DNA from 4 places in the Anaerospora sp. genome. Region 1 is predicted to be linked to each of the others. Evidence: riboswitches for the same ligand, from Rfam matches in the RefSeq annotation. Region 1 holds a riboswitch; each other region holds the start of a gene.
The links. Region 1 has a riboswitch for cobalamin ahead of nikB (nickel ABC transporter permease). Riboswitches for the same ligand answer to the same signal wherever they lie in the genome.

Region 2: another riboswitch for cobalamin. It lies ahead of RTR76_RS14535 (sirohydrochlorin cobaltochelatase); the one in region 1 lies ahead of nikB (nickel ABC transporter permease).
Region 3: another riboswitch for cobalamin. It lies ahead of RTR76_RS02585 (LysR family transcriptional regulator); the one in region 1 lies ahead of nikB (nickel ABC transporter permease).
Region 4: another riboswitch for cobalamin. It lies ahead of RTR76_RS11680 (hypothetical protein); the one in region 1 lies ahead of nikB (nickel ABC transporter permease).

What each region holds. Positions count from the first base shown of each region.
Region 1 is NZ_DALZUO010000008.1:132,455-140,678, reverse strand. Features, by position in the region: gene RTR76_RS09165 (transposase) at 1-788, shown strand, start outside; gene RTR76_RS09160 (GntR family transcriptional regulator) at 928-1,602, shown strand; gene RTR76_RS09155 (4Fe-4S binding protein) at 1,594-2,451, opposite strand; gene RTR76_RS09150 (pyridoxamine 5'-phosphate oxidase family protein) at 2,635-3,012, opposite strand; gene RTR76_RS09145 (PLP-dependent aminotransferase family protein) at 3,170-4,576, shown strand; cobalamin riboswitch at 4,742-4,937, shown strand; gene nikB (nickel ABC transporter permease) at 5,122-6,063, shown strand; gene nikC (nickel transporter permease) at 6,064-6,885, shown strand; gene RTR76_RS09130 (ABC transporter substrate-binding protein) at 6,915-8,224, shown strand, end outside.
Region 2 is NZ_DALZUO010000019.1:23,910-32,133, forward strand. Features, by position in the region: gene RTR76_RS14525 (ABC transporter substrate-binding protein) at 1-809, opposite strand, end outside; gene cobI (precorrin-2 C(20)-methyltransferase) at 831-1,535, opposite strand; gene RTR76_RS14535 (sirohydrochlorin cobaltochelatase) at 1,675-2,592, opposite strand; cobalamin riboswitch at 2,767-2,949, opposite strand; gene RTR76_RS14540 (polysaccharide deacetylase family protein) at 3,053-3,856, opposite strand; gene RTR76_RS14545 (B12-binding domain-containing radical SAM protein) at 4,052-5,773, opposite strand; gene RTR76_RS14550 (Crp/Fnr family transcriptional regulator) at 5,806-6,954, opposite strand; gene RTR76_RS14555 (ATP-binding protein) at 7,215-8,224, opposite strand, start outside.
Region 3 is NZ_DALZUO010000002.1:121,552-129,775, forward strand. Features, by position in the region: gene RTR76_RS02575 (sirohydrochlorin cobaltochelatase) at 278-1,123, shown strand; gene RTR76_RS02580 (TIM barrel protein) at 1,244-2,251, shown strand; cobalamin riboswitch at 2,400-2,584, shown strand; gene RTR76_RS02585 (LysR family transcriptional regulator) at 2,914-3,798, shown strand; cobalamin riboswitch at 4,032-4,216, shown strand; gene RTR76_RS02590 (MotA/TolQ/ExbB proton channel family protein) at 4,406-5,011, shown strand; gene RTR76_RS02595 (biopolymer transporter ExbD) at 5,011-5,421, shown strand; gene RTR76_RS02600 (energy transducer TonB) at 5,427-6,152, shown strand; tRNA gene RTR76_RS02605 (tRNA-Leu) at 6,468-6,552, shown strand; gene RTR76_RS02610 (amino acid permease) at 6,840-8,224, shown strand, end outside.
Region 4 is NZ_DALZUO010000012.1:100,991-109,214, forward strand. Features, by position in the region: gene atoD (acetate CoA-transferase subunit alpha) at 1-45, shown strand, start outside; gene RTR76_RS11670 (3-oxoacid CoA-transferase subunit B) at 59-709, shown strand; gene RTR76_RS11675 (LysR family transcriptional regulator) at 903-1,796, opposite strand; cobalamin riboswitch at 1,918-2,103, shown strand; gene RTR76_RS11680 (hypothetical protein) at 2,292-3,632, shown strand; gene RTR76_RS11685 (ABC transporter substrate-binding protein) at 3,672-5,297, shown strand; gene RTR76_RS11690 (ABC transporter permease) at 5,381-6,364, shown strand; gene RTR76_RS11695 (ABC transporter permease) at 6,357-7,223, shown strand; gene RTR76_RS11700 (ABC transporter ATP-binding protein) at 7,236-8,171, shown strand; gene RTR76_RS11705 (ATP-binding cassette domain-containing protein) at 8,161-8,224, shown strand, end outside.

The sequences.
Region 1 (8,224 bases):
CAAGAAGTAAAAGCACTACCGGTATCTATCATGTTATGCTGCGTGGTAATGAGCGCAGGCCGGTTTTTATCGATGATGAAGACAAACATAGATTTACAGAAATTATCTTACAGAAAAAACAAAGCTCTTCCTGTCGTCTATATGCCTTTTGTATTCTGGATAATCATGTTCATCTGGTTTTCCAGGAAGTTGATCAGCCACTAGAGACACTTATGAAGCGGATCGGTGTTACTTATGCCGCTTATTTTAATAAGAAATACGGCCGTATTGGGCATGTGTTTCAAGATCGTTTTCGCAGTGAAGCAATAGAAGATGAGTCCTATTTGCTCAGTGCTATCCGGTATGTACATAACAACCCTGTGAAGCTGGAAGGCGAATTTACAATCAATTATCCCTGGAGCAGTTACCCTTGGTATATGGGCAATAAGCAAGATACTGCTTTGCTGCCGGAAATGATAGAAACCTTAAACCTGTTTTCGCCAAATCAGCAAAGAGCACTCCAACTTTTTAGTGAATTTCATTTGCAAGAAGAACCACATCAATTTCTAGAGGTGGCTGCAACCAAAAGCGCAAGCGAAACCCCAGAAGATCTTATTGCGGAGTTTCTCCGTAGTCGGCAATGGACAGTTGAAGATCTCTGTAAAAAAGAGAATTTGATCGTAACGGCTGATTTAATACGTGTTTTGCTTACGCATGGCGGTATATCTGGCAGGCAGATTGCGCAATTGACAGGAATTAACCGGGAGAAAGTGCGAAGGATAGCTGTGTCAGTGGAACCGTCCCCATGACAGAGTGAAATGGATAAACAAGAAGTGGCCTATAGAGGGCCACTTCTTGTTCGTTGAATCCTTATATATTGTCAAATTATTCAAAATATGCTTAGATATAGTAGTATTAACCGGACTAGAGGAGGCGTATCCAATTCACTTGAAGAAGCTTATTCAGCCCTTACCCTATAAGGACCACGCCTATGAAGAAATAAAAAAGGCCATTATTGCTCATGACATTCTGGAAGGCAGCTTGCTGTCTGAGCGGGCCTTGAGTGAGCAGCTGGGAATCAGCCGGACTCCGCTGCGGGAAGCAATTCACCGTTTGGAGGTAGAGGGCTGGGTCACAGCCCTGCCGAGAAAAGGGGTTGCTGTTGCTACGATTCATGCACAGGATGTTCATGATGTTATGCAAATCCGTAAAGTTAATGAACAATTGGTGCTTGAACTGATTACACCTGTAATTACTATAGAGCAGCTAGCCGTTCTTAGACAGCAGTTTATTCCGCCGGAACCTCTTGATGACGAAAGCATCCAGCCTTTTGTTGGCGGAGATAAAGTACACATTCAGCTTGCCGAGCTTTGCGGCAACCGCAGGCTGCTGCAGTTATTGCAAAATTTAAGCGCTCAAATGCAGTGGTTTGGTTATTGGGCACTTAAAGTGAATGGCCGTGCTCAGGAGGTTGTCCATGAGCACGGCCAGATACTGGACGCTATTGAAGAAAGAGATATTAGATCGGCCCAGAGGCTTGCATCCGTTCATTTGGATCACACAGAAACGGCTTTGCTGCAAGGCCTGAAGCTGCGTGATCATGAAGCAACAGAATTAGTGTAGCTTCTCCTCAACCCTGCTTCTGATAAGGTCAATTCCTTCTTTTGCTAAAACAGCACTAAGTCTCTGTCCCGGGGCGCCCAGTTCTTTATAAGTCTGCAAAATGGCATTCAGATAAGTGGTCAGCTTCTCTTCAGCGATGAATTTTGTCAGCAGCGCCCCTTCATTGGAGTAACGGCCGCCTTTACCACCCACAAAAATGTGATAGCCTGTTTGGCCAGTTTTGAGCGCCTTCTTGGGACAAAGGCGAGTACAGACGCCGCAGGCTAAGCACTTTTCGTAATCAATACTTAAAGCTTTGTTTTCCAATTTCATTGCTTTTGCCGGACAGCGGCGGACGCAGGCACCACAGCTGACACAAAGGTTTTGTTCCAGCACCGGTTCGGAGGCACCCCTAAAGCCTACATCGTGAGCTTGAGGCTTTGTACAGGAGTTTGCGCAGCCGCTGATTGCGAATTTTGTCTTGGCAGGCAAATCGCGTCCAACAAATTGCTCATCTAAGGTTTTGGCTAAAACCTTTGTATCAATTAGTCCATAAGGACAGGTTGCGTTGCCTGGGCAGGTAACAACAGGACGAACGCGCAGGCCGCATACGGCAGGAGATAAGCCTGCGTCCGTTATAGCCTGCAGTGCCTGCTCAAACAGCGCCTCCTTAACATTAGGGATTTCAATTCCCTGGCGAAGTGTTAAGTGTACCTGACCATTACCATATTTCTCAGCCAGATCGGCTAAATTGCGTAATCCGTCTGCAGTCATGTCACCTGCTTGATTGCGCAGGCGCATGAGGAGCAGGCCCTGCTGACGCTGAGGGATAAAGCCAAAGCGTTTGTAGTCTGGTTTTGCTGCTGCCATTATAAAAACATCTCCTTGCTCATTTCAATTGCGTATTGTGCTAAGTATCTGGTATACCAGATAATGATAGTATTTCTCTATTTTGTTGTCAAGGGAACGATAAGGGCAGGGCGAGGAGCAAATAAAAAATAGGCCAAGTACTGCTTTTGGCAGTGCTTGGCCTATTTTCTATCAGATATTACCTTACAGCATTTGTTTCGCTGAGACAACCGTTACTTCCAATACTGCCCGAATCCATGAGAATTTTTCCTTCATTTGGTCGAATTCTTCACCCGAGGTTATGAACCGGGTGGTTCCCTTGACAATAAAGCCTGTACCTTTTCCTCTATAACCTTCAATTTCTCTGCTGGCAATCGAAAGGGTAGCATCGTTGTTCAAGCTAAGATTTCGCTGTGTTTTGACAAAGCCGGAAGCCGGAATTAGCAGCTTATCTTCGCTGGTAACGGTTATATAGCTATTCCAGGTATTAACAAGATGAGGGCCGTCAGTACCGTTTGTTACAATGGATATAGCTCCATCTACGGGGTGAGCAAGAATGGACAAGAGTTTTTCATTAAGCATAGTGATACACCCTTTCATTTATTCAGATAGTGATAGTATAACTGGAATCTACCCTTGGTTAAAGGGGCAATTCGCGATAAAAAAACCAGGACAGTTTGACGAAGGGCTTTTTAGTGGCTATACTGGCAGTAGATGAGCATCATGAGGTGAAAAAGTAATGGTTGTCTTAGATAATAAACAGGATCAGCCTTTGCATATTAAAATTTATAATTTGATTAAAAATCAAATAGCAGCAAGGGACTTGCAGCCTCATAGCAAACTGCCGTCAATTCGCAATTTATGCAGTGAGTTGTCTGTAAGCCACAATACCGTGGAATATGCGTATCAGCAATTACTTGCAGAAGGCTATGTTTACAGTAAACCGAAGAGCGGTTATTATGTTTCCTTGTTAGACTCGGAATTTGCACAGCCGTTACCTCATCATACCGCTAACCTGCAAGAAAAAGTGTTGCAGAAACAGTCTCCATACAGCTATGATTTTCATCCAGCCAGCCTCTCGCCGGAGAGCTTTCCTATTTCAATATGGCGAAAGCTGTTAGTTGAATGCCTGCAGGAAGATCCCCGGCAATTTGCTGTTTATGGCAGTCCGCAGGGGGAGTTTGCCTTACGTAATGAGATTCGCAGCTACCTTGCTCGCTCACGCGGAGTGATTTGTGAAACGGAGCAAGTCATCATCTGTTCCGGCCTTCAAGATAGTCTCGCAATTATTATGCCGGTATTAAGATCCGATCATTCTTTGTTGGCGGTTGAGGAACCAGGGCATTTTATTCCCCGGTCAGTCTTTCAAAATCATTCATTTGCAATTACACCTGTTCCGGTATGTACAGACGGACTTGATCTAAAGGCCTTATGGTCTTCTAAAAGTACGGTGGTTTATGTAACCCCGTCGCATCAATTTCCTCTTGGGCATATTATGCCTGTTGCGAACAGGTTAAAGTTAATTGACTGGGCAGAGTCTGTAGGCGGAGTCATTATTGAAGATGACTATGACAGCGAACTTAGGTACCAGGGCAGCCCGATTCCAGCACTGCAAGGCCTTCATCCAGAAGCGAATATCGTTTATATCGGCACATTCTCCAAAGTTCTGTCGCCTGCGCTTAGAGTAAGCTATATGGTGTTGCCGAAACGAATGCTAGACAGATATCGCAACTTGTTTAATGAAAGTGCCAGTAGCGCTTCTTTATTGGAGCAGCGGGTATTAGCCAAATTTATGGTGCGGGGGCACTGGGAACGCCATTTGCGCAAAATGCGAACTGTTTATAAGAAAAAGCATGAAGTGCTTGTGCAGGCTGTTAACCGTCATTTTGGCGATCAAGCTGTCATCATTGGGCAGGGCGCAGGTCTTCATGTGGTTTTGGAGCTGCTAAACAGCGTATTTTCGGAAGAGGAACTTATTAAGCAGGCTCTTGCAAAAAATATCAGGCTGTTCCCATTGTCTAAAACCTACATTTCCCATACGGAGAGCGATACTAGGCAGAGGCTGATCATGCTTGGATTCGGAGGAATAAACACTACGAAAATTGATCATGGAATTCAGCTTTTGCATCAAACTTGGTATAAGTAATAAAAAAATGACATTTTATTAATATAATTCAGAAAAAATGATAAATACCAGCATTTTATTTGACAATAATCACCTTTAATGATAGTATGTACCAAATAATCATTTGTGTTGATGGTTAATAGAAATGAATGAAATTAGCATAAATGATATCTATAATACAATTTCATATTGATAGACGTTATAAGTGTCGGCAGCATTTGCTGTTGAACGATGAGAGGAAAACGGGTGAAAATCCCGTGCTGTCCCGCAGCTGTAAATAGGGAGCCTGCTTCAAAAATGTCACTGAAGGAAACTTTGGGAAGACGGAAGCAAAGGCGATGATCTATGAGCCAGAAAGCCTGCTTATAATAAGATTCATTGTTGACTTACGCGAGATAAGGAGATGGATATGTGGGTACAAGTATGCGCTGGCGTTTGCTTAACCTCTGGCCGCAATGTGCTTTAATATAGGGCAGCATGCCTAAATCCGCATAGAATCCGTTCTTTTTGTTAAGAAGACGATTCTATGCGGATTTTTTATTTTTTTTAAAGGAGGAGAGGATGATTTGAAGGGAAAAGAGCTTGTGCATCGATTGCTGCAGATGGTTATTACTCTTTTTGGTGTCAGTCTGCTTACATTTTCATTGATGTTTCTGTCACCGGGTGATCCGGTAGAGATGTTGCTGGAGGTAGCGGATACCATTGTTTCAGAGGAAACGATTGCAGAGACGAGGGCACAGCTGGGACTGGACAAGCCGTTTCACGTACAGTATCTCCGTTGGCTCTCAGGGGTTCTGCAGGGAGACATGGGCATGTCGTATTCGGCAAAAATGCCGGTAGCAGACCGTCTCTGGCAAAGTCTGCCGGGAACGATGGCGCTCGCAGCCTCAGCTACGGTGACGATGCTTCTGATCTCAGTTCCGGGAGGGATATTGGCGGCAGTTTATCGAAACCGGCCGCTGGATTATCTGATTCGCGGGATCTCATTTTTAGGCGTATCCATGCCGAGCTTTTGGGTAGGGCTTATTTTGTTGTATGTCTTGGGACTGAAGCTGAGATTGTTCCCGATAGCAGGCGGAGAAGTATCATTTGACAGGATGGTACTTCCTACACTGACGCTGGCCATTGCAATGGCTGCTAAATATACTCGGCAGGTGCGTACAGCGGTTTTAGAGGAACTGGGACAGGACTATATCACTGGTGCACGGACACGGGGATTTCCCATGTACAAAATTCTCTGGCGCCATGTGCTGCCGAATGCATGCCTGCCGTTAATTACGCTTCTCGGCCTGCAAATTGGCTGGCTGCTGGGCGGCGTGGCTGTTATTGAGATGGTCTTCTCCTGGCCCGGACTTGGCAAAATGGCCGTACATGCCATTGAGATGCGTGATTATCCTCTCGTACAGGGTTTTGTACTCTGGATTGCTGTTTTGTATATGGGAATTAATCTGCTTGTCGATATGTCCTATACGTATCTTGACCCGCGGCTGAAGAAAGGGGGGCGCTGAGTGAGGAATTTGACAAAGGATAAATTTTTATTTTGTCTTTATACATTTTTGGTACTCTTAATTCTTAGCTTTGCAGTTTTTGCACCCTGGCTGGCTCCTTACGATCCGTTTGATGCGGTAATGCGGCAGTCCTTGCAGGCTCCTTCTGACGACCACCTATTCGGAACGGATAAGCTTGGGCGGGATTGTTTGTCTCGTATTATTTATGGGGCGCGTACTTCGCTGATGATGACGCTGTCGCTGGTTGCCGTTATAACGGTAGTGGGAACTTTTATCGGCGTAGTGGCAGGGTACATGGGTGGCAAGGTTGATACTGTGCTTATGCGTATTGTCGATATGATGCTGGCTTTTCCGGGCATTGTGCTGGCTATTGCTATTGCCGGCATGCTGGGAGGCAATATCGTTAATGCAATTTTAGCATTGGCAGCGGTGAGCTGGACTAAGTACGCCCGTTTGGGGCGCAGTCTCACGCTGAAGCTGCGTCAGCGTGACTTCATTGCTGCGGCGGTAACAAGCGGGTCAAGACCGATCCATATTCTCTGGCGCCATATCTTACCTAATATCCTGCCAACGATTGTTGTCACCGCGGCAATGGATATCGGCACAATGATCATGGAATTAGCCGGGTTGTCCTTTTTGGGTTTTGGCGCACAGCCGCCTATGCCGGAATGGGGATTGATGCTCAATGAGGGAAGGCAGCATATTCAAACAGCTCCCTGGCTGATGCTTTATCCGGGGGCTGCAATTCTGATAGTAGTAACAATTTTTAATTTATGGGGAGACAGCCTGCGCGATATCATGGACCCTCAGCGATCAAATTAATTAAACACAGATGGAAAGGATGCGATCACTTGAAAAAATTAAAAAAGTTATCTTTGGTACTTATGATAATATGTCTGGCTGCGGTCTTTATAGCGGGGTGCGGCGGCGGTAGTAAGAAGGAAGCTGACACCAAGACTCTGAAAATCGGGGTAACCAACTTTGCGGATTCACTGGAACCAACCGAAAATTACTTTGGCTGGGTTGTTATGCGTTATGGCATTGGAGAAAGTCTGGCTAAATTTGATGAAAAAATGAATGTACAGCCGTGGTTGGCGGAAAGCTGGCAGATCAGCGCAGATCATATGACCTGGACATTTAAAATCAGAGACGGTGTGAAGTTCTCAAATGGCAAGCCGATGGATGCGGCTGCGGTTAAGGCCTCACTGGAAAGAACTTTTGCCAAGAATAAGCGGGCAGTAACGTTTTTTAAGTATAAAGAAATGAAGGCGGAAGGCCAAACTCTTACCATCCTTACAGAAAAACCGGAACCAAATATGTCCGGATTTTTAGCTGATCCACTCTTTTTAATCGTAGATGTAACGGCTGAACCGGCACGGAATTTTGCCAAGGAAGGACCCATAGGCACCGGTCCTTATATGTGCAAGACTTTTGTAAAAGATAAAGCAGTTATGGTAAAAAACACCTATTATTGGGATGGTGAAGTGCCTTATGAGACTGTTGAAATCCCGTCCATAGATGATCCTAATACACGGGCAATGGCGTTGCAGTCCGGCGAGGTCGATATGGCGGTTAATATCGCAGCAGGTGACATTGGCCTTTTTAATGATAAAGCGAAATTTCATGTGGACAGAATTGCCTCACTGCGCACGGTATTGGCCCGGATTAATCAAAATGGCGTTCTAGGTGATCCAAAAGTTCGTGCGGCGTTTATTAGTGCCTTGGACAGAAAAGTGTACAATGAGGTAATTCTCAAGGGGACCTTTATTGAAGGTAAGGCTCCTGTGCCTCCTTCAATGGATTATGGTTTTGATCAGCTCAAGGATCCCAACAGCTACAATATCGAACGGGCTAAGCAGCTCTTGGCCGAAGCGGGCTGGAAGGATGCTGACGGAGACGGTATTTTAGAAAAAGACGGCAAGAAGCTTACGGTAGATTTTGTTGTATACAACAGCCGTGCCGAACTGCCAATTTATGCAGAAGCTGTGCAGTCTGATGCCAAGAAAGTCGGCTTTGATGTAAAAATAAAGACTGTAGACTATAACTTGATCGATAAAATGGGAATAAACGGCGATTATGGCCTTCTGATTTCAAATATTACGACTGCCAATACTGGCGATCCGGAGATCTTCTTGAATTGGTACTGGAAAACGAATACAAA
Region 2 (8,224 bases), on a different contig from region 1:
CGCATTGTCTTTTCAATTTTGGCAGCATCACCCATCGTAACGACAAAGATCATATCCGGATCATTTTCTACCAGCTTTTCCAGACTGTATGGCGCATTATCGGCACCATCGTCTATCGGTCTGCTGCCGGCGGCAATATTCTTCAAGCGCAGGAACTTAGCAGTATTGCCGGCGATACTATTTTCCAGCTCTAAGGTAACACTTTTCGCTGTCGCGTGGAGAATTGCAATCTTCGTAGTCTTATCAGGCAGTTTTTTGCTGACATCCTGCAGTTTGCTCTGCATACTTTGTGTTAACGTCTGCGCTTTGTCTTTTGTGCCTGCAATCTCGCCCATTAAAGCAATCTTCTCAAATACATCATCATACGTTTTATATTTTAGAATAACAACGGGAATGTTGCTACTCTCCAAGATAGGAATCAGCTTTTCATGGAGCCCCTGCATCGCAATAACAAGATCAGGCTGCAGGGAAACTACCTTCTCAACATTAACATTGTACACAAATCCTACTTCAGGAACAGCTTGCAGCTTCTCTGCCTCAATACCAACCTTAGCAGTTGAGGTAGGGCGGCCAACTGCCTTCCCGTCTACGGCATATAGCAGTTCGAGAAAGGAAGGTGACAATACTACCACTCTCTCCGGCTTTTTAGCCAAAGAGACCGTGCGTCCCATATCATCTTTTATAGTCAGATAAGCCGGTTGCCCACTTTTCCCCGGCGAGCTCTGATTTGGCTGTCCGCCGCAGCCTGCGACCAAAAAGGTAAGCAGTATCAAGGTTGCTATCATCCTGAAACCCATACTTAATTTCAAGGCTGTAGCACCTCCCTTTGTCTAAACTTTGTTCCTGCGCGTTAAAATCGTAGATAAATAATTAATCTTTTGGTCACCAATATCCTGCAAATTATGTATAACTTGCTCATCTTCAAGTCCGCAGCGGCTAATCATTACCGCATTTTCAGCTAATCCATGATGCTGAAGTTTTTCTATCACTTCGCCGGAGTTTTTATAGACCTTCATGATGACGGCATTATCAGCCATCTCTAGGGCCTTTTCCAATTTGGCTTCATCAATCGTCGCCGGAATAATACTCAAAATATCGTTTCCTTCAACAATTGGATAGCCCAATTTGCTCGCAATTGCACAAAAAGCAGTAACTCCCGGAATCGTTTCAATCGGGTAACCGCAGTTTTCCAGTAATCGGAAAACATAAATATAAGTGCTGTAAAACATGGGATCACCTAGCGTGAGGAATACAACCTTTTTACCGGCAGCGAGCAGCTCGCTAATCGTATTTTTGTTATTTTCCCAGGCTGTGGCAAGCGTCTCATCATGAGAAACCATCGGAAAAACTAATTTTACAATCTCTACGTTCTCTTTTAAAAAGGGCTTCGCAATTTCCAGAGCAACGCTATCTTCCTTTTTCTCTGTTTTAGGCGCAATAATAATATCTGCCTCGCGAATTACATTAATTGCTTTGACTGTTAAAAGTTCGGGATCGCCGGGTCCAACACCTACACCATAAAATATTCCAGACATAATTACCTCCGTTAGCCAAATGTGTTTTATTTTTCTATTTTCAGCGATTCTCCCAAAAGCACATAAACAGTCTCAAGCCCCCTTCGGAGCCTGAGACTGTTGGGAAAGTGCAATATTGGTTTTACTAGAACAGGACGGATTATAATCCGTAAATCGCATCCCGTACATGCTGTACATAAATATCTTGGAACAAAGGATTTTCCCCTAAGCCATGAATGTATGTCTTTACCTTGAAGCCATCTTTAATGAAGGTACTTTTCCAGGAGTCATCTTCATCACCGGCCATATCATTATTCGCATGATCACCGGCAACCAGCATCAAGGGCATTAATGTAATTTCTTTATAGTTGCTTTCTTCCAATGCCTTTTGAACATCTTCCAGGTTTGGATGATCTGTTTCTTCAACAACACCAACCAAAACATTCAAACCTGCAGCTTTAAAGCGGTCTTGCAGAGCTGCATATGCAGGATTATGTTGATGAGGCGATCCATGTCCCATAAAGACAACTACGCGATCAGGCATCTGCAGCACAGGCAATTGATGTCTCAATGCGTCAGTAGCAATAGCAAAGTCATCAGGCTTGCCATTTTCACCGTTGAAGAACAGCACAGGACGTCCTACAACGAGTCTATCAAAAGCTTTGCTGTATTTGGATACAACAGCAATAACTTTTTTGTCATATTCTTCACCAGGAGTTAAATGAGTAGTTTGAATTACTACTTCTTTGAAACCTTCTTTTTGCAGCTTGTCCAAAGCTTGTTCAAGGCTGTCTATTTGGATCTTTTCATTTTCGCCGATCCGTTTTACTACAATTTTGGAAGTAAATGCACGGCGCACTTCGTAGTCAGGAAAGTTCTTCTGGATTTTGTTTTCCACACTCTCAATATTTGCTTTGCGGGAGTCAGGGAAAGTCGTACCAAAACTAACAACTACAATTGCTTTTTTAGTGTCTCCTGCTGCACTTGCAGCTTCTACACGGGAAGCGCCGAATAATCCGGTTACTGCTAGACTTCCGACCATCATTACACCTAAACAGGCTTTCATCCAATTACGCATCTGACCGCACTCCTTTACCACGTATGTTTGTCCAGATTTCACCCATGAACATCCAAATAAACCTGCGTCGAATGCACCCCAATCAACAAGAAAACCTCCCAATTACTGGGAGGTTAGATATGCATAGCAAAAGCTGTTTGCACATTAATCCCCTTCCCATCGCTCGTGGGTGTAAACGGTGATTGTCAAATAGGCAGTTCTCCTGACTCTGGCTCATTGCTTACCCAAACCTTCCCAAGACAAATGTCCCAGTGGTATAACTTGGGTTTGCTCCCCATTACAGTGGCGGGACCGCGCCGGCATCACACCGGTCTTCCCTATTAAGCCCCAAAGGGCACCTACTTCAACGATGTTCAATTAGTTTTCATTATACTCACCGATTTCAGTAATGTCAATAAACTTATTGCAAACTATACCATTGCTTTACAAATTCCGGCATTTTATGGCATACAACAATTTCCTATTTATTTCTTATAGAGTTCTTAAGCTCTTTAGCAAGTTCAATCATTTTAGTGAAGTTTAAGCGTAAATAAAAATCCACAAAGGTTCCACGGGATTTTAAAATAGGAACCCGCTCTAATTCTAGAGGATCACTATTATGATTTACTCTACCAAAATCGACAGTAAATGCTGCCTTGTATCCAGCTGCCGTAACAGCGTCTTTTACTTGTTGATTGTAAGAGCCTCCGGGATACGCCAGATAATGCACCGGATCACCCAGCCGCCACTCAATGCCTTCCTTGGATTTTACAAGCTGATGCTTCGCTTCTTCCGGCGAAACTTCAGCAAGCGGCACATGACTAAGCGTATGTGAGCCAAACTGAAAACCAGACTGCCGCATTTCCTTCACCTGATCCCAGTTCATATACCACGAGTCGTGTCCAACAACATCCGTAATTAAAAATATAATTGCAGTAAAACCGTATTTTTTCATGATGGGGTAAGCATTTGTATAATTATCGGCATAACCATCATCAAAGGTGATCAACACAGGCTTTGGCGGCAGGCTCCCCTTCTGGTAAAGGTAGGCAAACAATTGGTCTGCCGTTATTGCCGTATATCCTTTATCAGCTAAATATGCCATCTGCCTGTCAAAATTTTTAACGCTCAGCGCTAACGGATTATTAGCGTTATCTTCAACCTGATGATAATTCAATACTGGAATACCCGCTGATACATCATCGGGGGCATTGTAAAAATAACTGCCTGCTATAAGAAAACCTGCGATACACAGCAATAGAAAATAAAGTATCTTCTTTTTCAAGTCGTCACCTCATGTGATAATTATCCCGGTCACTGCCTGTAGAATAAGATCGGGCAACCAAAATAGGAATGTTTCTTTGATAAATAATACGCCATTTAACAATAAACAGCAATAGAACTTCAGCGTTATTTCGTCGGACAACCTATTTAATAAGGGGATCAGCTACTGCATAGCTGATCCCCTGGAGCTAATTCGTTATTTAATTTTTGTTTGCTGAGCCATCTGCCTGCTCTTCTGATTGATTTTTTCGATAATTTGCTCCATGTAAGTTGTACTTCCTGACATAATATCCTGCAGTGATTTACTTTTAAACTGCAACAGATCTAATCTGGTGTTGTAGCCGATTGCCTCAGTCATCATAAGATATTCATCTGAGATGTCGGTAGGAATACCGAGCTTCACAATTTCTTGTTTTAACCGACCTGTTTCTTTTAAAAGCTCAGCCCCACTCATTTCTTGCAAAGAGTAACCTAACTCCTCCCATAGTTCGACAGGCTTATAGATTGAGTACTCATATTTCATAAAATTAACAACAAAGTTTTCTTCAGCCTTAAATCCATACTTAGCTGCGTTTTCCATCCACTCGGTCTCAGGAAACATACCGGGAGGGTTAACAATGACCGTATCAGGATTAGATTCTTGAATAATGCGCATATCTTCCCGGAATACTTCTTCCAGTGTAACCCCTTCTACCACCGGGCAGGGATAAATCAAAGATAAGCCTACACGGCAGTTATTCTTAGCCGCAGAGGATGCCAGCTTAATGCAATTAATGGTATCCACAATATCCTTACTCCGGACGCCCTTATTCATCACCTTTTCGTTAATAAGGTCATGCCCTGTTTCTCCCCCCATAAATACCGCTCTCAACCCTGCTTTAATCATTATGTAATATGCGTCGTATAATGCGGGTGTCACTTTTGCAGCTCTGGAAAACATAGAAAAATTAATATTCAAGTTTCGTTTCAGTATTTCCTCAGCAATTTTTTTACCATGTTCAACGGGAGTTTCGGAGCTGCTAAAACGAAAGAAGGAAATACCTTGCCGGGCCATTTCTTCAATTTCGTCGACAATTTCTTCGATAGGGCGCGATTGATACGTACTATTTTGTCTGGTATGAGAGCAAAAGTTGCATTTGTTCCAAGAGCAGCCAAAGCCGTCAACTAGTGTATGGAAAAAGATTTTACCCTGCAAATCTTCGTTTCGGTATTTGGGGGTCGCAAATACATTCTTAGTTAGGCAACACACTGTGCTATAGGTCCCCGTTTTTATTAACTTAGATACACTAATTTCTGTGTGAAAAGCTTTTAAAAATTCACCTTTATCCTTACTTTTTTGACGCAGCATCAACATTTTTTCCAATGCTTCTTCTCCTGGGCCCATGATTGCAATATCAAAGAACTCATCCAATAAAATATGTTCTCCATAAACTTTCACCTGCGGGCCACCAGCGATAATAATTGTATCGGGGCACGCTTCTTTGACCTTGGTGGCTAGCAGTTTACTCCATACAAATGCATCACCATACCATACCTTGATTCCTAGAAAATTAGCCTTACTCTTTTTGATCTCCTGGATAATATCATTAATTCGTTTGTTCATAAATTCCCGGCGGTAGTAGAGTGATAGCGACTGTAATGGCCATGTAAGCAGCATAACCATTACCCATAAAGATTTTATCTTCTTATTGTAGATTTTCATTTGCAAACCAACCATAAACTGCAGTAATTTCAAGCACCACTGTGGTACTCCTTTCGTCATAGCAGTAACACGTTGATCGTCAACTACCTCAACCGTATGACCTCTATCCGCTAAATAAGTTCTGAGAACTGCTAGGCCATTCTCCAATGCAGCATCTGAAGCAATTCTCTGACGCGGGGCATAGCTATTCACAAGTAATAACTCGGTTTTCTTCATGTAAAATCTCCTCCTAATAGCATTTTCTTTTTCTACATTTTCAAATTCTGCAGTATTGTGTTAGCAATATCCGGATAAGCCACGCTGAATTTCCGGAAATATTGCCGTGATATTACCATTATTTCAGCTGGTGTAGCCGCTTCGAAATCCATCTGCTGAATAGCTGGGCCTGATAACCCAATAGCTCCAAAGCTCTGTCCAGGCAAAATCAAAATTTTATCCTGAAGCAGATGTTTGGAGGCCACTATCCTACCAGACAGTAAAATGTTTAGTTCTTCACTAATTAAGCCTCGAGTAATGATCCGGTCTTTATCGTGGCATTGAACAATAACTCCACAACGAAACAAAAATATACTTGCTTCAGTTTCGGATAACCCCCGCAGCACTGGAATAACGCTTTCCGGCGAACCGCTGGCACGAAAGTAATTAGTTACAATGTCCCAAAGCTCTCCTTCTGTTACTAGTTGGCTGTTTATCATACTTGCTGCTTCGGGAAACTCATTAAAAAACCAATCAGTTGCAGCGCTGTTTAAACCTTCACGTTTACGAGCTTTTCTAAAAAAGGGAGATCGCACCGCTTTTAAGTGGCTAATATCATCTACCAGTAGAATAAAGGGGTGAAGCAAACCATAACCGGGATCTTCAAAGCTCCTTCCAAACCGTCGGCAGCCGATTTGCTCGTAAAGACGCAGCAAATAAAAATTGCAACCACCAAAATTAAAACGTACATGGTGATTGCAATAAAGCTCATACCCTTTCGCGGAGAGTAAATGTAACGCCGCTGAATTTCGATACTGTTTAGAAACCATTAACTTTGAACTGAAGGCCACTAGTGGATTACCACTCGTATTACAAAATTGCCGGAATCTATTCATTAGAAGGACATTAGCCAAATCCGAAGGAAATTCATCAATTGATCCAATATTTACTCTCATCGTTCCGATATATTCGGGTCCAACTTTTGCATAAAGGAGAATCGCCCACTTATCAATTTCATCTACTAGCTGTTTACTGCGATGATCTGCTAAATTGGGTTGCCGCTTCATTTCCTCAACATATATCTCGTATCGCAGGCGAAAAATTTTTTCTTTCTCAGCATCAGTTGCAGCAATTCCAATTTGTATGCTGGATTCTTGATCGGACGATAAACCTATTATCTTTTCGGGTAAATTTGTTATCATACAATACCTCTCCTTTAAAAATTTAATAAAAAACAGTCTAAAAAAAAATTATATTATGTTCATAATAACTCCCTCCCCTCTATTAGAATGGATACGGGAAATTTTGCTCAAATCCTACACCTTTTTGTAGAAAAATGTATCAATGTGACAGATAAAAGAAAAAGATATTTGTACCTCTTTCGACTAACTTTATTAATCGAAAAATAAAAAGCTCTCATTCCTTATCCTTTAAGGAATGAGAGCTTTTAAAGCAGCTTCTTCTAAGCTATACGAAGCTTTGAAATATTAAAGCGAACAAAAAATGTAGTTCCCGTTTCTGTTGTTTCAACCTCAATTATAGCACTGTGCCTTGCGGCAATGCGATAACATACAGGTAATCCTAAACCTGTTCCAGTTTCTTTAGTCGTCAAAAATGGGGTTCCTAAATTCTCTAATATATGAAGAGGTATTCCACTTCCCTGATCCGCCACTGATAAAACTACCTGTTCGTTATCTACATAGGTACTAATATGAAGATTGCCGCCTGACGGCATTGCTTCCAAACCATTACGAACAAGATTTAATAATAATTGGCGAATTTCATTTTCATCTAAAAATATTTGAGGAATGTTAGCAAGCGATAGTGTTACACTCGCCTTTGTTGCAATTGCATCCGCTTCCAATAAAGGCAATAAGGATGTGATACTGTTGTTTAAATCATGATGCTTCAATTCTAACATTTTATTTTTAGCTAAAGAAAGATATTCACGAATGATGGCATTCGTTCTGTCAAGTTCGCCAATCATTAGCTCAAAACGATCCTTATAACCTAAAAACTCTTGTTTATTTCCCATGATTTGCAAATAGCCACGCACAGTTGTCAACGGATTACGAATTTCATGTGCAACATTTGCTGCCATTTCACCTATCATATTCATACGATCTAAACGAGACATACTCTGCTCTAGATTTTTCCGGGCTGTGACATCCCGAATAATTCCTTCCAATGATACAAGCTTACCAGCTTGATCATAGACAGGCACAATGTTTTGTTCTATCCAACTTATCGTTTGATCTTTACGAATAATGCGTAACGTAAGCGGTAAAGTACCCAATTCAGGAAGATTTTCAATAAAATTATCAAATAGCAGCTTATCTTCAGGATGAATCAAATCGGTTAAGAGATTGGCGTCTTTATAGTAATCTTCTGGAACATATCCCGTAACAACAGCAACAGCTGGACTTATATATTCAACTTTAGCTTTCGGTTCAACTTTGTATAAGTATATTA
Region 3 (8,224 bases), on a different contig from region 1:
TATATTTGTATGCCAGGTTTTTATTTGGATTGATCACTCTTATAAACATGACCTTCCTGTGTTCTACGGGGAGGTCTTTCTTTCGTCGAAAAGTTTCCTCGCTTTAGGTTTTGGTGAGGACGTTAGCCATAAATGTCATGTTGTCTTCTTTCAGCGTTACGCCTGGGAAACGTCTCGCTGGCCCCCCTTTTTTAGGGGGTCTTATTTTTCCAACACATATTTGACATATATTGTATTTTATTTGATTGTATTTGTAGCAGCGAGAGGGGTAATGAACATGCAAAGTTCAGATAAGAAAAAAGCGATAGTAGTAGTCAGTTTTGGTTCAACTTATGAAGAAACAGTGAAAAAAAGCATTGAAAGTACGGAGAACAAAATCCGTACTGCTTTTCCAGGCTATGATGTGTTCCGGGCTTTTACGTCCCGCATGGTAATCCGCAGGTTGTCAGAGCGTGGTATTCAAGTTGATACGGAAAAACAGGCGATTGAACGCTTACAGGCTGAGGGCTATCAAGAGGTTTATGTACAGCCGCTCCATATTGTAGCTGGCGAAGAATATGACAAGGTTAAGAAAATTGTTGTTGAGTATGCTCATGCCAAAGACAAGGCATTTGAGCGCATTGTAATTGGACGGCCCTTGCTTTTCTATATGGGCCAGGAAGAGAAGCCTGATGACTATCTTATTGTTATTGATGCGGTGAAAAATCAGCTTGCAAAGCTGGAAAAAGATCAGGCAATTGTTTTCATGGGACATGGTGGAGTTCATCCTGCCAATGCTGCTTATGCTGTCTTACAAATGAAGCTGGAGCAAGCCGGTTTGGAACATGCTTATGTTTATACGGTCGAAGGATTTCCTTCATTAGATAATGTGCTTGAAAAACTGCAAAAGCAGCAAGTGCGCAAAGTGGCACTCCTGCCGTTCATGTTAGTTGCAGGTGATCATGCCCAAAATGATATGGCGGGAGATGAGCCTGATTCAGCTAAATCTCAATTGTTGGCAGCTGGCTTTGAAGTAGAAGCTTATTTATATGGCTTAGGCGAGAATGCAGCGATTCAGGATATTTATGTACAGCACCTTAGAGATGCTATGCAGCAGCCTGGACACAAATGCCATAAGAAGTAACGATAAGTAACCCTGTCTGTCATGCGCGGAGAGGGTTATTTTAATTGTTTGAAGGCGCTGCCTGTATATAACGAGATAAAACTTACAACTGCCCATTGTCGGGCTGAACGGAGTCAGAATATGACAGAGCAAGCTTTGGAACTGCTGGAGGTGAGTGACAAGATGCTGGAACTCGTAAATTTATCGAATTTTTCGTCTGATATGGAAATGATTCATAACAGTCCGGCTTGTCTGGAAGCATTTTTAAACCACCACCATCTTGATGGTTTGGAAATGATGTTTTGTGCTCCATGGGACCGGCATGTTCACAGACGGGAATGGATACAGGGAGTGCATCTCCGCTTTTGGCCGAACTGGCTGGATTTTTGGAGGGGAGACCGAAAAGCCTTATTGCGCGAATTTCCTAATGAAGCAGCAATTGCTGCCTATTACGGCGGACAGACGCGGGAAGCCTGGCTTGCTATATACAGGGAGAATATTCGGTTGGCTGTTCAGTCAGGCGCCAAGTACCTGGTCTATCATGTCAGTCATGCCCGTTTGTCTGAGTTGTATAACTGGAAGTTCAATGCTTCTGATCGCGAAGTAATTGAAGCGACAATTGAAGTGGTTAATGAACTTGCCAGTGAAATACCGGAGAATGTAACCTTGTTATTTGAGAACCTGTGGTGGCCCGGACTCACGCTGACTGACAGCAAGCAGGTACCATTTTTGCTTGAAGGCGTAAGGCATGCTAATGTTGGCATTATGTTGGATACAGGTCACTTAATGAATACAAACTCACGATTGCGAACGCAGGAAGAGGGCGTTGCATATATTTTGCATATTTTATCGCAATTAGGCGATAACAAGCGATATGTTAAAGGCATTCATCTCCATCATTCCTTATCAGGAGAATACATTGACAATACAAGAAACGAAGAAGCCTCATCCGATTTGACGATTGAACAAATTATGAGCCATGTTATGAAAATTGATCAGCACTTACCCTTTAGCACGTCTGAAGCTCGGCGTATTGTGGACTATGTACAGCCTGAATACCTGGTGCACGAATTCCTAAATACTTCCTTAAACGGCTGGGTAAATAATCTTTTGTGCCAGCAGCAGGCTCTAAAGTCCGGTATAGACTAAAGCTACTGTTTTATTACTTCCGTTCCTGCTTTATCCAGGGAGCGTAGAAATAATAGTACTGGGGTACAAATATAAGTAAATTACATAAGAATGGTTGACAATATAAGGCAGGAGATGCTATCCTAAGCTTGATCCTTCTACTAGGATGTAATTTCATAATGAGGTAGGTGCCCTTCGGGGCTTAATAGGGAAGACCGGTTAAAGACCGGCGCGGTCCCGCCACTGTAATGGGGAGCAAACTCAATAGTATGCCACTGGGACTTAACGTCCTGGGAAGGTTTGGGCGCGCCATGATCCAGAGCCAGGAGAACTGCCTATCTGACGATCACCGTTTGACCCACGAGCGATGGGAAGGGGATTATTCGAGCATTAATCTTTTCCGGTGTATTTTGCGCCGGGGGCTTATTCAGGTTGATCTCTCTTATAATACTTACCCTTCCTGTAGAACTCAGGGAGGGTTATTTTAGTGTCGGACTTTTCTGGATTTTTTAACTAGAGGAAGGGTTGGACATAGTTGCAGGTTTACAACTGAATACAGCCGATCGCTGTTGACCCGCGAGCGATGGGAAGGGGATTATTTGAGCAATCAAGTTGGTCTCTCTTATAATGAAAACCCTTCCCGTAAAACTCAAGGGATTGTTTAAATGAGGAGAGGACTCACTATGGAACTCAGACATTTGAAGTATTTTCAAGTCGTAAGCCAGTTAAACAGTTTAACGAAAGCTGCCGAGGTATTGCACTTAACCCAACCGTCGCTTACGGTTGCCATGCAGAAGCTGGAAGAAGAGTTAAAAGTACCCTTATTTGACCGGAGCCAAAGGAGTTTAAGCCTCACATTAGAAGGCAATTTATTTTTACAGCATGTGAATGATATTTTGCGACGTGTTAATGATTCCGTTTCAGAAATGCAGGATTACCGTACTATGCAGACGGGATCAATTAAAGTGGGAATTCCACCGATGATTGGTGTATTTTTGTTCCCCCACATTTTCAGTAAATTCCGAAGTTTGTATCCGAATTTTGAATTGACAATTGTCGAGCAGGGAACGCTTTCCATTTTGCGGCTGCTTGAGCAGGGCAAGCTGGATATTGGTTTTGGCGTTCTTTTTGATAATCAGTTAACAGCAATGGAAACAATGCCTGTTGTTCAACGTCAAATTGTCGTATGTCTGCCTCATGAACATCGGTTGAGTGCTTTGTCGCAAATACCGATTGCAGCGCTGCAGGATGAACCGTTTATTTTGCTGCAGGAAGATACCTATAACCGGCAGATTATTATGGAAGAATGTAAAAAGCATTTGTTTGCACCAAAAGTTATTTTTTCAACAAGGCAAGTACAAACCATTATTAATTTAGTGGAACAGGGGATTGGACTTTCCTTTTTGCTTGATGTAGTTGCCCAAAAACAGACCAATATTAGCAGCCGCCCTTTGGAACATCCCCTTAATATTCAAACAGGACTTGTTTGGCGTAAAGACAAATATCTATCGAATGCATTAAAAGCATTTATCGATTTTATTAAAGATTCATTTCCGGTAGAAAACTAGTGTCTTGTCAAAGTTGTGAATTAGAATTAGACAGTGTAGATTTTTTTGCAATGCAAGGCGGAGGAGTCCGCGCATATCGAGAATATGTAAGGCGACGACAACGCAGCAGTGCGAAAAAATCTACGCTGGCTAAACTAAGATTTAACTTTGTCAAGACACTAATTGCTTTGGTAGAAATCGTCAGATTTAAAAGAGATTTGACAAATATCAATAAATAGTGCTATTATCAATACAATTTCATGAGCGAAATAGGTGCCCTGCGGGGCTTAATAGGGAAGACCGGTGTAAAGCCGGCGCGGTCCCGCCACTGTAACGGGGAGCAAACCCAAGAGATACCACTGAGGCGAAAAGTCTTGGGAAGGTTTGGGTAAGTGATGATCCTAAAGCCAGGAGAACTGCCTGTTTAACAATCACCGTCATACCCACGAGCGATGGGAAGGGGATTACTAGAGCGATTTTCCTTCTTGGCTTTCCGGCCAGTTCTATCTGAAGATTTCTCTAATAACTAGACCTTCCTGGGCTGATCAGGAAGGTTTTTATGTTTTTGCCGGATGTTTCGCTTATATCCGTCATTTCCATTTTGCACAGTACGAGAGGAGAATGAAAGATGAGTTTTTTTGAGTTATTTAATAAGGGTGGTCTGGTTATGTATCCGCTACTCCTGTGTTCGCTGTTTGTGGTTGCTATAGCAGTTGAACGTTTTCGTTATTATCGCAGTGCTGATACGGAGCTGGAAAAGCTGCTGGCAGCTCTCAAACCCAAACTGAAGGCCGCGGACTGGCCGGGGGCAGCTGCGGTTTGCACGCAGACCCAAGGGGCTGTTTCGCAAGTTTTGCTTGCCGGTCTGACAAGGATAAAATATACCAGCAAGCTGGAAAGTACGTTAGAAAATGCGGCTCAGCTTGAGGCTGCTAATTTGCGGAGAAACCTTGGTTATCTGGATACGATTGTTACTTTGTCGCCATTGCTCGGATTATTAGGGACTGTTGTTGGCATGATTCAGTCCTTCAGCGTGTTTAATGTGAAATCAGGACAGCCAATGGCCATTACCGGCGGTGTGGGGGAAGCGCTTGTTGCGACAGCGGCAGGCTTGTGTGTAGCTGTTCTGGCTCTGCTTGTACATAGTTATTACAGTCATCGGCTTGATGCCGTCGTAACCGATATGGAGCAAGCCTGCTCTGTTTTTCTAGACAGTGTGGCAGGTGATGAGTAATGAAGCTGCGCAGTTCACGACTGGAGCGGTCGCCTAAGCTGATGATTATTCCCATGATTGATATTATTTTTTTCCTGCTGGTGTTCTTTATGATGAGCACGCTGTATATGGTAGAACAAAAGTCAATTCCCGTCAATTTGCCGCAAGCTGCTGTTGCGCAGACAGACTTGGAGAAACCGATTGCGGTGACAATAACGGAGACTGGCAAAGTACTTGTTGATCAGGAAGAACTCCCTGTAGAGGTGCTGGCAAAACGGATGCAAATCGAAGTTGCACGAAAATCGGATCTAGCGGTTGTTCTCCGGGCAGACCGGCATACGGAGCATGGCCGGGTTGTGGCTGTACTTGATGAGTTAAAACAGGCAGGTATTCGCAGAATTGCTATTGCCACAGAAGCTAAGGCAAGGTGAGCAGTATGAGCAAACGTAATGAATGGCTGCGGGCATTGGCGTTTTCTATTGTTATACATATAGGGCTGATCATTTGTATTGGCTGGTTTGCGGCACATATCTTTACGATTCCGGTGGCCGAGCCTGTTGTGGTGGAGCTGGATCTAATTGCAGATCCCGGAATGCAGGAAAGCTCTGCGCCAGGCAGTCCGGCACTGGCGGCTAGTCAGACGGTGCCACAGCAGGAAATGGTTATGAAGACGACTGTACCAGTAAAACAGCAGGTAATTGCAGAGATCGCAGAAGCTGAATCGGTCATAACGGAGACTGAGGCAGCTGCTCAAGCGTTTTCGAGCTCAGCTAATAGGTTCTCGTCGCAGGGAACTGGAAGCGGAGGTGAGTTTGCAGGAAGCGGTTCTGGATCAGGCTCAGGAGCAGGTTCGGGCGGCGGCACCGGCAGCGCGACAAAAGGTCTCATTTCGCCTCCCCGGATTTTGCAGAAAGTAGAGCCCCGTTACCCGGAAAGTGTCAGGCGCGATGGAGTAGAAGGAAGTGTAACCGTTAAAATGGAAATCATGGAGAATGGCAAGCCCAGCAATGTTTGGGTTGTAGGTTCTTCAGGGAGAAACGAATTAGATGAGGCTGCAGTAAAAGCGGTTGAGCGGTGGCGATTTGTGCCTGCCCGCGATTCCGCCAATGGGCAGCCGGTAGTGTGTATTACTACGGTAGAAGTTAAATTTCGTCTGAATTAAGCATATTTAAGTGCAGGCTTTTCCGTTTAGCTCATATCCCTGGAAGTTGCTGATTGCAGGCAGCTACTCAGCTGCCAAGCAATGGCCAGCGGTGAAAATGAGCGCATCGGTTAGGTGATGGGGCAGAAAAATATTGAGGAAAACCTGTAACTGAAAAAAATAATGAAAAAAAGTCAGCATGCACAGAAAAAAACGCTTGACGAAGGGATATTGTTTATGGTAATATTCTTATGTCAGGTGCGTGAGATCACATCAAGTGATCGCCTCCAGGAAAGGAAAATTCTCTGGAAGCTCGCAATTGCTGACTTCATACATGCGGGAGTGGCGGAACTGGCAGACGCACTAGACTTAGGATCTAGCGCTTTACGGCGTGCAGGTTCAATTCCTGTCTCCCGCACCATAGGATATAGGGGGCTTCAGAGTTTTCTCTGGAGCCTTTTTCCTTTTTATAATCGCTGATTGCAGATAGAAGAAGTATTCTGAATTCAGACGCTGGGGAAGAAGCGGGGGACGATCGTGGAATAGACTTCGTATTTAATGTAATAAAATTCCGTTTCCTGGAAAAGTAAAAAAGGAGTGAATCCTATGAGCAGCAATTTAAAAACTGAAAAAAACCAAATCAGCAGCAATCCCCATGTAATAGACACAGAAACGGGTGAGTTAAAGCGAAGCCTGCAAGCACGCCACATGAATATGATTGCAATCGGCGGTGCTATTGGTACGGGCTTGTTTGTCGCCAGCGGTGCCTCTGTTAGTACGGCAGGGCCAGGCGGAGCTTTATTCGCGTATGGTGTAATTGGCATTATGGTTTATTTTTTGATGACCAGCCTGGGAGAAATGGCTACCTATTTGCCTGTCTCCGGGGCATTTGGCACCTATGCCAACCGGTTTGTTGATCCTGCGCTAGGCTTTGCCGTAGGCTGGAATTACTGGCTGAACTGGGCTTCCTGTCTGGCAGTGGAGTTAGTTGCCGGAGCTATTATTATGAAATTCTGGTTTCCGGATATTCCTGCCATGGTGTGGAGTGGATTGTTTTTAGTCATGCTGTTTATATTGAACTTATTATCTACCCGCGCATACGGTGAAAGTGAATTCTGGTTTGCCGGGATTAAAGTAATCACAGTTGTCGTTTTTTTATTTGTTGGTGTTGCCGTGCTTCTCGGCTTTGGCAACACTTCATCACCCGGCTTTGCCAATTGGCATACCGGAGAAGCTCCTTTTGTGGGCGGATTTGGTGCGATATTAAGTATCTTTATGATCGCAGGATTCTCTTTTCAAGGGACGGAACTGGTGGGAATTGCTGCTGGTGAGAGTGAAGAACCGGAAAAAAATGTGCCTAAGGCTATTAATACTGTATTCTGGCGCATTTTGCTGTTTTACATTGGAGCTTTATTAATTATTGGTTTTTTACTGCCCTATACGGATGAAAATTTGTTGAAGAACGATGTAGAGAACATCGCTGTCAGTCCTTTTACATTAGTGTTTTCCCGTGCAGGCTTAGGAACGGCTGCATCTATTATGAATGCAGTTATTCTTTCTTCGGTGCTTTCAGCCGGGAGCTCATCTTTGTATGCATCCTCGCGAATGCTGTATGCTTTGGCCAAGGAAGGCAAAGCGCCACAGCTTTTTGGCAAAGTGAATAAGCGGGGAGTACCGGCTAACGCTCTTTATGCAACAACTGTTTTCGGATTACTTGCTTTTCTAACCTCGCTTGTCGGTGACGGTACCGCTTACACCTGGCTGTTAAATATAACTGGTGTAATTGGTTTTATCGCCTGGCTGGGAATCGCCATTAGTCATTACAGATTCCGGCGGGCCTTCATTAAACAAGGGAGGGACTTAAGCGAATTGAAGTATAAGGCTAAATGGTTTCCCTTCGGACCGTTGTTTGCCTTTGCCCTTTGTTCTATCGTCATAATTGGGCAAAATTACAATGCCTTTTTAGGCGGGACTATTGACTGGTATGGTGTAGCCGTATCGTATATTGGTATTCCCGTGTTTTTAGCAGCTTACTTAGGCTATAAATATGTGAAAAAGACAAAACTGATCCCTTTGGAGAAAGTGGATTTGAG
Region 4 (8,224 bases), on a different contig from region 1:
GTAATGACACCAGGTATTTTCATTGACTGGATTGTCCAGGGATAGGGGGGATTAAGAGATGGATGCAAAAACGATAATTGCTAAACGGGTTTCGCAAGAGTTTCAGGATGGTAATGTTGTAAATCTCGGTATTGGTATCCCAACATTAGCCGCAGACTTCCTGCCAGAAGGAGTAAGGGTTATCCTACAGTCTGAAAACGGCTTCGTTGGCTTAGCTCCACTAACTGGCCCACCTAATCCCAATTTGGTCAACGCAGGAGCTAAGCCTGTTTCAATCATTCCCGGTGGTGCTGTATTTGATAGTGCAATGTCTTTCGCTATTATTCGAGGGGGACATGTTGATATTACCGTGCTTGGCGCATTAGAAGTTGATCAGACAGGAAATCTTGCGAATTGGATGGTTCCGGGCAAACTTGTACCAGGAATGGGGGGAGCGATGGATTTAGTATCAGGCGCTAAGAAAGTGATTGTTGCCATGGAACATACTTCAAAAGATGGGGTTTCAAAGATCTTAAAAAAGTGCACTCTTCCATTGACTGGGAAAGGTGTGGTTGACTTGATTATTACAAATCTTTGTGTATTTGAGGTGGTTGAGGCTGGACTTGTTCTTAGGGAATTAGCACCCGAAGTATCAGTGGATGATGTGCGAGAAAAAACGGAAGCGAATTTTTCAGTTGCAGTTCCCTTGCTTACGATGAAACTTGCGTAATGATTAACGATTGAACAGAGTGTTTGCGAATGCAAAGGAAAAACATGCAATGAAGCATACGCAATTTAAAAAGGCGCCTTACGCTTTGCGAAAGTGCCTTTTTGCCGACGATCTGAACAGGAAGCTATTAGCTTGCTGTTCTTTTTATATTAGAGATTTTTTCTTTACAAAGCTGAATATTTGAGTATATCAGCTAAATAGGTACTGCTGCCAAACCATGCTTACTCATCATGTCAAGCCAGTCCCGAACCGGTTGACGGGAAAGCCGCTTGGGATGAACAACTGCATACGTCTGCCAGCGGGGCGGCAAGGGTGAACCGGTGAGGGGAATTTCAATTACGGAGTTTCTGTTCAAGGCTTTTTGAACAGTAGAACGGGTCAGAATAGCTGAACCGGCTCCGTCTTCAACAAGGGAAACAATAAAAGACGGATTACCGATGTTAGCGTGAAACCAACGTGTTCCTGGCAATAATTGGGCAATCCAATCACTGAAAGCTCCTCCCCAGTTATGAAACAGAAAATCAATCTTTGCCAGGTCCTTAACCGGCATTTCCACCTGATTTGCAAGCGGATCACCGGGAGGACATATTAAAACAAAATCTTCTTCATTACATAGGAATGTTGTAAACCGGCGAATTCTTGGCAACTGATAAACGATTGCAATATCGATAATGCCGTCTACCAAAGACTGCAAAATATCCGTTGAATGGCCGGCAACTGCTTTTACCGAGATGCGGGGAAAGCAGCGCAAATATTCACGGTAAACCGGGAGTAAGAGATTTGGCATTGCTGAATATACATTTCCTATAACTAAGCGGTCATCAAATAGGGCTGCTGAATTTAAAAGGGCTTTGCCATTTTCGAAGTCTTCCAAGATATGCTGGGCATAAGGAAGAAACATAAGGCCACTTTGCGTCAATACCACACGCTGATTATCTCTGATAAACAATTTTTGCCCTAATGTCTTTTCCAGCTCGGCGATACGGGCACTAACTGTTGATTGGACAATATTTTGTATTTCTGCCGTTTTTGAAAAGCTCTTCGTTTGGGTTAAAATTTGCATTGTTTTTAAAACTTCTATATCCACTAAGGCTCTCCTTATCTAGTGTATTAAAAATTTCGATAGCAATTATTAATATGTTTCGTTTTACAAATAAAAACTCCTTTCTTTATAATAAAGATAGTTACCGTTATTGAAAAACATTATCAACTACATAGATTGAACAGGTGTTGCTATATGCGACTTAATAGAAAAACCGGTTAAAGGCCGGTGCGGTCCCGCCACTGTAATGGGGAGCAGACTCAAGATAATACCACTGGGATATACATCCTGGGAAGGTTTGGGTAAGCAATGAGCCAGAGCCAGGAGAACTGCCTGTATGACGTCACCATTTGACCTGCGAGCGACAGGGAGGGGATTAAAACGGCAGCTGCAATGGCTAAAACCGTATGAGCCCTTTCCTTTTTTATCTATTAAGAAGGACAGGGCTGTTTTATTTATCGGCGAGAGCTCTATAATCAGAGCAGTACATACCTGCTTTGCATTCATAGATGATTATTCGAAAGACGAGGGGAGCAAGACATGAGAAAACGACTAAGAAAACAAGTAATCACGGCGCTTACTTTAACGCTGATGACGGGTATGGGGGTGGCTGCAGCAGAGGAAAACCCGTATGCTGACGTGTCTCAAAATCACTGGGCTTATGCTGAAATTGATGCATTGGTCCAGGATAAGCTGATTGCTGGCTATGATGCGGCTGCCTATGACAAAGATAAAGTTGCTACCCGCTATGAAATGGCCCGGTTTTTAGCCAATGCACTGAGTAAATATGATCAGGCTGACAAACAGCAAAAGGCAAAGATTGACCGGCTGGCACATGAATTTGCCGTAGAGCTGAATACGCTTGGCGTGCGGACAGTGCAAACAGAACAACAGCTCCCTAAAGAAGCGGTGCAGCCGGCAAAACAAACGAAAGCAAAGAAAACGTCAGTTACGATTGACGGCGAGACTTTAATTGAAGCCTCAGATGTGGACAGTAAAAAACAAGAAGGCAGCAATGCCTTTAATTGGCGGCAGCGGCTGCACCTCAACGCCGATTTCAATGACCGGGTGAGCTATAAATCACGTATTCAGGCCAGCGGCAAATTTGGCAGCGGCAGCTCAGAAAACGGGAATACATCCAATGAAATGCGCTTTACCCGCAGCTATATCCAAGTGAAAGATTTCTTTGGCATTGATCAGTTTCAGGCCGGCCGGATGGCGCTGGCTGTTGGCCGTTATTTTCCCCTGGCCTTGCAGGGCGATGCTGACGGTGTTGCGCTGAAACATCAGTTCGGCAAAACCAGGCTGGACGGCTATTGGGTCAATCCGGAAAAAAATACTGATTTAAAAGGGATAAATCTGAATTTTGCACCCACAAAATCCTTTGAATATAATGTAGGCTATATTTCTGCTGATGGCAGCCTTAAAACGGATGCTCCAGCAGTGGCAGCAAACTATGTGGATACCGGCCTTTCATGGGAAATACAAAAAGGGGTTACCGGCGTACTTAATTACACAAAATCCGATGCCTCCGGCTCACCCGATGCATGGGCGGCCCAAGTCTCGTATAACTGGGTAAGCGGCAAGCGGCAAGCAGGATTTTATTCCTATGAGGGACTTGTCAACATCCTCGTACCCCATGATCAGGCTATTGCTCTTACCTACCGGGATATTGATAAAGATGCCTTGCCTGGCAATTACGGCAACTTTACTGGGGTTGGTGAAGCCAAGACAAACGGCCATAAAGGGTTGATGCTTGGGTATCAGAATATGGTAATGGATGGTATCCGTATGTCGCTGCAGTATCAAAATCTGGAGGATAAGTTAACCGGTAAGCATGACCACCGTTATTACGGAGCTTTTGATATGTATTTTAATTAATGCTTCGCTGATACGGCAAAAGAGGAAGGGGATTAAGAAGTGAGTAGCAAGAGTTATAAGAAATTATTTGCAATAGCAATAGTGATTACTATGCTGGGCAGCATACTTCTGGCTGCGGGCTGCGGCGGCAGTAAAAATGAGAAGACACAGGCAACGGCAAAAGACGAGATTGTTGTTGCTATCGGCGGTGAAAAGGCCTCGGGCTTTGATCCCGTTACCGGCTGGGGGGCCCAGGGGGGAACTTTGTTTCAAAGCAAGTTATTGGATGTCAGCCCGGACAATAAAATCGTCAAGGATCTGGCAACCGATTATAAAGTAAGCAGCGATGGCCTGACCTGGACCTTCACTATCCGGGAAGGCGTAAAATTTCATGACGGCAAATCGCTGACGGCTAAGGATGTGGCCTTTACTTTTAATAAAACAAAGGAAGCGGCCAGTTTCGTTGATTTAACCGAGATGGATAAAGCGGAAGCAGTGAATGATAAGACTGTTGTTTTCCATATGAAGAAGCCAATGTCGATTTTTCCATATCAGGTGGCAACACTGGGGATTGTTCCGGAACATTTATATGGTGACGGTAAAGCTTATGCCCAGCAGCCAATTGGCTCCGGTCCGTATAAATTCGTCCAGTGGGACAGAGGCCAGCAGCTGATTGTAGAACGCAATGATGATTATTATGGCGGTAAAGCACCGTTTAAACGGATTGTCTTCTTGTTCCTGAACAATGATGCCGCATACGCGGCGGCACAGGCCGGCAAGGTGGATGTGGTAAAAACAACGGAAGCACTGGCCGTCAAAGCCATACCGGGTTATAACATTGTTGACTGCAAAACCTTTGACTTCCGCTCCGTCTCGCTGCCTGTTCAAACTCCGGGAGAAAAAAGCGGGGAAGGCTATGAGATCGGCAATGCGGTTACCAGCGATAGTATAATCAGAAAAGCTCTGGCTCTGGGTGTAAACAGAAAACAAATGATTGACAATGTATTGAACGGTTATGGACAGCCTGTCTTTACCATTTCCGATTATCTGCCATGGGAGAATAAAGCGATCCAATGGAAAGACGGCGATATTGCCGGTGCAAAAGCACTGCTGGAGCAAAATGGCTGGATGGATGCGGATGGTGACGGAGTTCGTGAAAAGAATGGCTTAAAAGCAGAGTTTCATCTTGTTTATGAAGCCGGTGATTCCACGCGTGAATCGATTGCAATGGCTTTCAGTGAACAGGCGAAAGCGCTTGGCATCAATGTTATTGCTGATGGACTTGGTTCTTCGGACCGCGTTAACCATAAGCATAAAGATGCCTTTCTCCTGGGGGGCGGTGCTTATAGCCCTATCTATATGCTGAATGCCCTGCACAGCCGGTTTGCGGCTAAAGGCGGCTGGTTTAATATTGTTGCCTATAAGAATCCGGTTGTAGATGGTTATCTGGATGCGGCAATTGGCGCACTGGATGATCAGACAGCTGATGAGAACTGGCGCAAAGCCCAGTGGGACGGCCAGACTGGCGGCAGTGTTCTGGGAGATGCTCCATATATTTATCTCATGAACATCAGCCATCTGTATTTTGTCCGCGATGGTCTGGATCTTGGTAAACAAAAATGGCATCCCCATGATCACGGGTTTGTCGTGATCAGCAATATTATGGACTGGTCCTGGAAAAAGTAGATGAAATCAAACCTGCAATGAGCCCCGAAGCGGCAGTGCTGTCTGCTCCGGGGCCGGGGTTTGTCTGAGAGGAGGAATTTCGCATGCCTATGATCACATATATAGGCCGGACATTGGTGCGGGGTATCGGGTTGCTGGTGGCAGTTATTCTTGTAACTTTTGTGCTTGTACAAGCATCGCCGATTGATCCGATGGAAGCCTATGTTACGGCCGAGAATCCTGTATCGCTAGAGCAAAGAGCGGCTATTGCCGAATACTGGGGTCTGAATGATCCGCCCCTGGAAAGGCTGGGCAAATGGGTCAGTGCATTGGTCCATGGCGATATGGGGACATCTATGTATTACCAGCAGCCGGTGACGGAAGTCATACGGGTTCATTTTACGAACTCGCTCATGCTGATGGGGGTTGCCTGGATTTTTTCCGGTTTCTTCGGCTTTATTCTAGGTGTTGCTGCAGCTGCTTGTCAACACACGAGAGTAGACAAATTTATTAAGGTATATTGTCTGCTCATTGCATCTGCGCCCGTATTTTGGCTGGGACTGTTAATCTTGATGGTATTTGGCGTATGGCTGGGATGGTTCCCAATTGCGCTGGGTACACCTATCGGGAAAGAGACGGCAGCGGTTACGTTCGGCGACCGCTTATACCATCTGGTACTGCCGGCACTTACCTTATCGGTTACGGGAATTTCCCAGATCGCTTTGCACACCCGGCAAAAATTAATTGATGTATTGAACAGTGACTATGCGCTATTTGCTGCCGCCCGCGGTGAAACGAAATGGCAGATTGTGTATCATCACGGCTTACGCAATATTTTATTGCCGGCAGTTACGTTACAGTTTGCCTCAATCAGTGAGCTGTTTGGCGGTTCGGTGTTGGCAGAAAAGGTCTTTTCTTATACGGGGTTGGGCTATGTGGCCGTTGTTGCCGGAACAAAACTGGATTTGCCTCTGCTCTTGGGTATTGCATTGTGCAGCGGATTTTTTGTCTTTGCCGGCAATTTGATTGCCAATCTGCTGTACCCAGTGATTGATCCGCAAATCAGGGAGGGGATACCGCATGAGTAATATAAGTTGCCAGACTGTTCACAAGGGTACATCCTATTGGCAGTTCAATCTCCGTACGCGCACGCTGGCCGCTATTGCCGGCGCGGTGCTTATCTTAGCGGTGATTGCGACTGCTGGAGTGCTGCTAGATCCATCCGCTTATGCACCGCAGTTTCAGCAGAAGAATCTGGCGCCATCGCCGGTGCATCCCTTTGGGACAGACTGGATGGGCCGCGATATGTTTATGCGTACCGTAAAGGGACTATCGATTAGCTTGTGGATCGGGCTGCTGGCTGCTACCGTCAGTTCGTTGATTGCCGTTATGATGGGAATTGCGGCAGCTACCATGGGCCGCAGGGTCGACAGCTTTATTCTGTGGCTGGTGGACTTAATGCAGGGGATTCCTCACCTGATTCTATTAATGCTTATTTCCTTTGTACTGGGCAAAGGCATGTTTGGTGTATGGATGGGAGTAGCACTGACTCACTGGCCGATACTGGCAAGGGTAATCCGGGCGGAAGTATTGGCAGTACGCAATTCCCAGTACGTGCTGGCCGCCCGGAAACTGGGGACAAGCCGCTGGAAGATTGCCGTAAAACACATCCTTCCCCATGTTGTGCCCCAGTATATTGTCGGCTTGATTTTGCTTTTCCCTCATGCTATTTTACATGAAGCGTCCATTACTTTTTTGGGATTTGGACTGTTGCCGCGTGAACCGGCAGTCGGTATTATTCTATCCGAATCGATGCGGTATCTGACGGCCGGTATGTGGTGGCTGACAGTCCTGCCCGGTGCTTCGCTGCTTATGATGGTACTTTTGTTCGACCGAATTGGCGAAAACCTGCAAAGGCTGCTGAATCCGGCAAGCGCCCAGGAATAGGAGAGGAGTACAATGAAAACCAACGATACTGCTCCGGTGTTGGATATTCAAAATTTAGCTGTCAAATTTCGCATGTATGATAAAGGACTCAGGCAAACCGAGCTTCAGGTTATTTCCGATATTAACCTGAGTATTAAGGCTGGAGAAATTGTGGCGGTCGCTGGATCATCAGGCAGCGGCAAGAGCTTGCTTGCCCATGCGATTCTGGGGATTTTGCCAAAAAATGCTGCTGTCAGCGGCAGTATGAAGTATTGTGGGACAGAGCTTACACCTGCAGTACAGGAGAGCTTACGGGGACGCGATATCGCGCTGGTGCCTCAGTCAGTCTCTTACCTGGATCCACTGAAAAAAGTCGGACCTCAGGTACGGGGCCTGTATGGCACCAAAGAACAGCAGGCTCAGGTATTTAAACGGTTTGAGCTGACTGAAGAAACGGCGGAAAAATATCCGTTTCAGCTGTCAGGCGGAATGGCACGGCGGGTCCTTGTTTCCACTGCCGTTATCAGTGATGCTAAGCTCATCATTGCCGATGAGCCAACACCGGGACTCAACCCCGAAATTGCAGAGAAAACAATGAAATTTTTCCGGGAACTTGCTGACGAAGGCAAAGCAGTCATGCTGATTACGCACGACATTGATTTGGCTTTTCTGTTCGCCGACCGGATTGCGGTATTTTATGCAGGCACAACGGTGGAAATTGCCCCTGTTGCTGATTTCATTAAGGGCGGCGATGCCCTGCGTCATCCCTACAGCCGGGCTTTATGGAATGCTTTGCCGCAAAACGGTTTTCAGCCGATTAGAGGCGGTCAGCCCTATGCCGGCAGCTTGCAGTGCGGCTGCCCGTATGCAGCGCGCTGCAACCGCTGCTCACCGGAATGCACTGCCGCCCAAACAATAAAAATGCAGACCGTCAGAGGTGGGGAGGTACGCTGCTGTCATGCTACTTGAGGCAAAAAATATCAGTTTTCGCTACCACAATGGTTCATGGATATTAAAAGATG